One region of the Brenneria roseae subsp. americana genome, then DNA from elsewhere that is predicted to be linked to it. Evidence: predicted binding sites of a transcription regulator. Region 1 holds the regulator's gene; the other holds the start of a gene.
The links. The regulator PhoB, encoded in region 1, activates phosphate uptake and scavenging genes when phosphate is short. The targets are predictions, from matches to a motif close to CTGTCATAAAACTGNCNNAT.
Positions count from the first base shown of each region.

Region 2: ugpB (sn-glycerol-3-phosphate ABC transporter substrate-binding protein UgpB) is a predicted target of PhoB. The motif match lies at 1,982-2,001, and genes of this name have one in related genera.

Region 1 is NZ_QDKJ01000002.1:193,945-197,361, forward strand. Features, by position in the region: gene sbcD (exonuclease subunit SbcD) at 1-447, opposite strand, end outside; gene phoB (phosphate response regulator transcription factor PhoB) at 1,058-1,747, shown strand; gene phoR (phosphate regulon sensor histidine kinase PhoR) at 1,775-3,097, shown strand; gene B4923_RS02840 (PstS family phosphate ABC transporter substrate-binding protein) at 3,217-3,417, shown strand, end outside.
Region 2 is NZ_QDKJ01000012.1:101,660-105,076, reverse strand. Features, by position in the region: gene ugpA (sn-glycerol-3-phosphate ABC transporter permease UgpA) at 1-483, opposite strand, end outside; gene ugpB (sn-glycerol-3-phosphate ABC transporter substrate-binding protein UgpB) at 570-1,889, opposite strand; gene ygbI (DNA-binding transcriptional repressor YgbI) at 2,102-2,863, opposite strand; gene ltnD (L-threonate dehydrogenase) at 3,171-3,417, shown strand, end outside.

The DNA.
Region 1 (3,417 bases):
GGATTGTCCTGCCCGGCTGGTCATGATGTCTCGCGGGCGTAAAAACGGGATGGCGCAGAGGATTGCGCCCGGCTGACGTTGACGGTCTTCCAGCACCATCACCTGCTTGTCAGGATTGCCGTCGGTACTGGCGATAACCCGCGTATTCAGGCAAGCCAGCAGATCCCGGGACTCATTTAACGTGGCGACAGAATCATGATTACCGCCCAGCACGACAAGCTGGCAGCCGGTTTGTTGTAGCTCGACAACAAAACGGTAATACATTTCCCGGGCGTAGCTGGGCGGCGAACCGTTATCAAAGATATCTCCTGCTACTATTACTGCATCCACCTGATGCTGTTCGACCTGAGCGATAAGCCAGCGCAGGAAAGCTTGATGCTCGGCTGCGCGGCTTTTGGTATAAAAATACTGTCCCAGATGCCAGTCGGCGGTGTGAATAATACGCATGGAGCTCCCTGAATGACGGTTATTGCAGTGCCAGTGATTATAAACAGTCATCGTAACGGCTGTCGTCGCGAAAACCCGCTTTTGGAAAGCGGCTCGAAAATACGCTGTCGAGCAGGGAGGAAGCGGGCCGTTACTTTGTGACATTGAAAATCGCTCCCGGCGATTTTTTACTCGCCCCGTCCATGGGGCTCGCCCTACGGGTTGTCGCAAGCGACATTGAAAATCGCTCCAGGCGATTTTTTACTCGCCCCATCCCTGGGGCTCGCCCTCCGGGTCGTCGCAAGCGCCGTTGAAAATCGCTCCCGGCGATTTTTTACTCGCCCCGTCCATGGGGCTCGCCCTACGGGTCGTCGCAAGCGACGTTGAAAATCGCTCCCGGCGATTTTTTACTCGCCCCATCCATGGGGCTCGCCCTACGGGTCGTCGCAAGCGACATTGAAAATCGCTCCAGGCGATTTTTTACTCGCCCCGTCCATGGGGCTCGCCCTACGGGTCGTCGCAAGCGACATTGAAAATCGCTCCAGGCGATTTTTTCATAAAAATGTCACAAAACTGACGCATAATGCACGGCGTATGCTAACAGCGACGATGACTAACGACAGGATTAACAATGGCAAGACGCATATTGGTCGTAGAAGATGAAGCCCCGATTCGTGAAATGGTATGCTTCGTTCTGGAGCAGAACGGCTATCAGCCAGTCGAAGCTGAAGATTATGACAGTGCGGTCAAGTTGCTCTCGGAGCCTTTTCCTGAACTGGTTCTGTTGGACTGGATGCTGCCCGGCGGTTCTGGCCTGCAATTCATTAAGCATATGAAGCGTGAAGTGCTTACCCGCGAGATCCCCGTTATGATGTTGACCGCGCGCGGTGAAGAAGAGGACCGGGTTCGTGGTCTTGAAGTCGGTGCGGATGATTACATTACCAAACCGTTTTCGCCGAAAGAACTGGTTGCGCGCATCAAGGCCGTGATGCGGCGTATTTCTCCGATGGCGGTGGAAGAAGTGATCGAAATGCGTGGCTTGAGTCTCGATCCGTCTTCCCACCGCGTGACGACGGAAGAACATGCGCTGGATATGGGACCAACGGAGTTTAAACTGCTGCACTTCTTTATGACTCACCCTGAGCGGGTTTACAGTCGGGAACAGTTGCTGAATCACGTTTGGGGCACTAACGTTTATGTTGAAGATCGTACCGTTGATGTTCATATCCGCCGGTTGCGCAAAGCGCTGGAAACCAGCGGTCATGAAAAAATGGTACAGACGGTTCGGGGAACGGGGTATCGTTTTTCAACGCGTTACTGAAGGTAGTTGTGCCGGAGAAACATTAACGTGCTAGAACGTCTATCATGGAAGAGGCTGGCATTGGAGCTGGCTTTTTTTTGCTTACCCGCTTTTTTGCTGGGGCTTATTTTTGGCTATTTACCCTGGTTTTTACTGACCGCAGTTTTGGCCGCCCTGTGCTGGAATTTTTACAATCAGCTCAAACTTTCCTACTGGCTTTGGGTCGATCGCAGCATGACCCCGCCACCCGGCCGCGGGAGCTGGGAGCCCTTGTTTTACGGCCTTTATCAGATGCAATTGCGCAATCGCCGACGCCGACGTGAGTTGGCGTTGTTGATTAAGCGCTTTCGCAGCGGAGCGGAATCCCTGCCGGATGCGGTGGTCATCACCACGGAAGAGGGCACCATCTTCTGGTGTAACCATCTGGCGCAGCACCTGCTGAGTTTCCGTTGGCCGGAAGATAACGGTCAAAATATTCTTAATTTGCTGCGCTATCCTGAATTTGCCCGCTATATGAGCAGGCGTGATTTCAGCAAGCCGCTGACCCTGCAACTGAACAATTCCCACCATGTTGAATTTCGCGTAATGCCTTATTCGGAAGGACAGTTACTGATGGTGGTGCGTGATATTACGCAGATGCATCAGCTTGAAGGGGCGAGGCGTAATTTTTTCGCCAATGTCAGTCATGAATTACGCACGCCGCTGACCGTGTTGCAGGGTTATCTGGAGATGATGGAGGATGAAACGCTGGATCACGCGCTACGCAATAAGGCGTTGAATACCATGCAGGAACAGACGCGGCGCATGGATGGGTTGGTGAAACAACTTCTGACGCTCTCACGAATTGAAGCCGCCGCCGCGATCGATTTGAATGAGAAAGTCGATATGCCGCTGATGTTGCGCGTATTGCAGCGTGAAGCGCAAGCCTTGAGTCAGGATCGCCATGAGATTGTGTTCCGTGTGAATGACAATCTTCAGGTATTCGGTAATGAAGAACAGTTGCGCAGTGCGGTGTCGAATCTGGTGTATAACGCGATCAATCACACGCCGCCCGGCACGCGCATAGAAGTGTGCTGGCAGAAGATCCCGCAAGGCGCACAGTTTCAGGTCAGCGATAATGGCGCGGGCATTGCGCCTGAGCATCTGCCGCGTCTGACTGAGCGCTTCTATCGCGTTGATAAAGCCCGTTCGCGGCAGACCGGCGGCAGTGGGTTGGGATTGGCGATTGTGAAACATGCGCTCAGCCACCATGACTCCCGGCTGGAAATCATAAGTGAAGAAGGTTCGGGTTCCCGCTTTGTGTTTACCCTGCCGAATAGGTTGATTGTTCCAGCCTCTCTGGCTGAGAATACCGTGAAACCCTCTGTCTGACGGAAAACGCTATTCATGACATCTCATGCCGATCGTTTAAATACCGGGGCCGCCGGGATAACCACGTCGCGGGGCGTCCCGGCAGGGGTTTTATCTCTCTGTTCAGGCGATGTTAATTTATGAAGTCCGTCATTAACGCTTCCTGCAACGCCTCCTGCGTTTTTTTATGGCGGGCTATCCCTGCCCGCCACCTTAGCAGGCCGTTGCAAGCAACGTTAAAAAACGCTTCCTGCGTTTTTTTATTGCTGGTGAGTGTTTGTTGCGCCGCGCAGCCGCGTCAAATGCTGGCCGGTAATCTTTCCAGTGCGGGATCGGATACG
Region 2 (3,417 bases), on a different contig from region 1:
CACCAGAAACATCGCCTGTCCGCTGTTCTGCGCATGATTCCACGAGTAGCCCAACAGCCCCAGAAAATGCGTAATCAGCCCCAGCCCGGGGTTGAACAGAAACATCCACAGCACGGCAGCGACCGCCGGCGCGACCGCATAGGGCAGAATAATCAACGTCTGATACAGGCGGCTGCACCGGATGACATAGTCCACCAGCGCGGCCAGAAATAACGAAATCAGCAGACCAAAACCCGCCACCAGAAAGCTGAAGATCAGCGTGGTGTAAAACGAATCCAAATAGTAGCTGTCGCTGAACAATTGCCGGAAGTTTTCCGCGCCCACGAACTCGCTGGACAAGCCAAACGGATCGAGGTTTTGCACCGAATACCAGAGCGCCTGACCCGCAGGCCAGATGAAAAAAATGATGGTGATCAGCAACTGGGGCAAGACCAGTACATAGGGAAGCCAACTGCGGCCAAACACGGGGCGGGATGATGTCATGCGATAACTCTTGCTATCAAAAAAAGAAAGGAGCCGATGTCATTCGGCTCCATATGACATTGATTACATGGTTATTGATTACATGGTTATTTCGTTGATTGCTCGAAACGACGCAACAGGGCATTACCACGTTCTACCGCGCTATCCAACGCCTGCTGCGGGGTTTTCTTGCCCGTCCAGACGCTTTCCAGCTCTTCATCCACCACGGTACGGATCTGCGGCATGTTGCCCAGACGCAAACCTTTGGTGAACGCCAACGGCGGCTTGTTCAACATCTGACGCGTGGCGATATCCGCGCCGGGATTCTTCTCGTAGAAGCCCTGCTGCTGCGTTAACTCATACGCGGCTTTGGTGATCGGCAGATAACCGGTTTTCTGATGCCATTCGGCGGCGTTTTCCGGTTGCGCCAGGAACTGCATAAACTCGGCTACGCCTTTATAGGTCGCGGCGTCTTTGCCGTTCATCACCCACAGACTGGCGCCGCCGATGATGGCGTTCTGCGGCGCGCCTTGCACATCGGCGTCATACGGCATCATGCCCACGCCGTAGTTGAATTTGGCATTCTGACGAATATTCGCCAGTGAACCGGACGACGCGGTAGTCATGGCACATTCGCCGTTGTAGAACTTCTCGGTCGGTTCATCCTTACGACCAAAATAGGTGAAATCCCCTTTCTTGTTCATGTCCTGCAACAGTTGGATATGCTTGACCTGAGTAGGTTTATTGAATTCCAGTACCGCATCGGCGCCGTCGAAGCCGTTATTTTTGCTGGCGACCGGCAAACCATGCCAGGCACTGAAGTTTTCAATCTGAATCCAGCCCTGCCAGCCGCTGGCATAGCCGCATTTCATGCCTGATGCGCGTAACTTCGCGGTATACTCGGCCATTTGCTGCCAGGTTTTTGGCGGTTGTTCCGGATCCAATCCCGCGTTTTTAAAGGCATCTTTGTTGTAGTACAGCACAGGAGTCGAGCTGTTAAACGGCTGCGACAGTAGATGACCGCTTTTCGCATCGGTGTAATAACCGGAAACGGTCGGCACAAAAACCGACTCATCGAAATTGATACCGGCATCGTTGAATACTTCATACACCGGTTTGATCGCCTTACTGGCCATCATGGTGGCCGTACCGACTTCATAAACCTGCAAAATTGCCGGGGCGTTTCCGGCACGATAAGCGGCAATCCCTGCTGCCAGATTCTGTTCGTAGTTGCCTTTATAGACCGGGACAATTTTCACATCACTGTGAGACTGATTAAAACGATCAACCAGAGAATTGACCTCTGTCCCGAGTTCGCCTTCCATTGAGTGCCAGAAAGGAATTTCGGTAGCCGCCTGCGCATTGGCGCTGCAAGCCAACGCCAATACCACACACGCTGTCGCTTTACGGATGTTAGGATTAAACATGCCTGTCTCCTGAGGTTTTACCTGACTTGAGTGGAAAGCGCTTTTATTCGGGAGGTAACATGACATCTTTTTATGACGAAAAAATAACTGAAAAATGACTGTGCGATGACAGGAAGGTGAATGGCTTATTTCTATCGCAGGGAACGGTTTTAAGTGGAATGTCCGCTTCCTAACAAATAGGAAGTGACGGACAGTTCCCGCCGTTTAAGATCTTATATCGCCGCCAGCACCTCAACCCCCATTTTCCCCAATGCCTCTTTCGCCGCCGTCGGCAGGCCGTCGTCGGTAATAATACTGTTAAAGACCGTCAGCGGGGTGATCAGATAGGTGGCGATGCGGCCGTATTTTGAGGTGTCGCAGAGCAGAATATGTTTGCTGCTGGCTTCTACCACCGCGCGTTTGACCGCAACTTTGTCTTCATTTGGCGTGGACAGGCCACGCAGGCTCCACGATGAAGCGGAGATAAATGCGATATCGATAAATAGGTTACGCAGCGCCTGCGCAGTGGCTTCGCCGACGCAGGAGCGGTTTTCCCGGCATAGCGTACCGCCGGTGTGAATCATGCGGCACTGGCTGGATTCAATGAGAAAGGCGGCAATCACAAAATCATTGGTCACGATCAGTAAATCATCCCGATCGGCCAGTTGATGCGCCAGCGACAGCGTTGTGGTGCCTGCGTCCAGATAAATACAACTGTTCAGCGGGATCTGCCGGGCCGCCAGCCGGCCAATCGCTTCTTTCTGCTGGCTGAACATGACGGATTTATCCTGATGCGACGGCTCAATCGCCAGCCGTTCCGGCGAGCGCACGCCGCCAGAGACGCTTAGCAACAAGCCATCTTGCTCCAGCTTTTGCACATCCCGCCGCACGGTCATATGTGAAACCCCGAGCCGCTCGGTCAGTTCCGTGATGCTAACCACACCGCGTTCCGCGATCAGCGCCAGAATCCGTTGATGACGTTCTACTGGAATCATCCTTGCTCCTATCCCTAATTTGATAAATATTGTGATAACGACCGCATTTAAGAACAGTTATTATCATAAATTCACGCCGTAAACCACGCTGAGTTTAACAGCCTAACGTTACCCCAAATGACAAAAAGCATAACCTTCTGATTTAACAGGTTAATAATGAAATTCTTTTGCCTGCGTTCGATCGGAGACAGCAATTTTGTTCGTGCAATGTTAATTTATGTGACAAAAATCACCGCCCGCATTGAGTACAGGGGTTACATTTAACACCATAGAACAAATAATCACTAAAATTAACAAGGCAACCATCATGAAAGAAACCGCAGATTATGCAGTAGCCGTTATTGGTCTTGGCTCCATGGGCTTCGGCGCCGCGACATCCTGTATCAACGCCGGGCTGACAACCTATGGCGTCGATATCAATCCCCAGGCGCTGGAGCGCTTACGTCAGGCCGGTGCCGCACAGGCTGAAACGAGCATTGATGCATTTGCCGACCGACTGGATGCCGTACTGCTGCTGGTGGTCAATGCCGCACAGGTGAATACGGTTCTGTTTG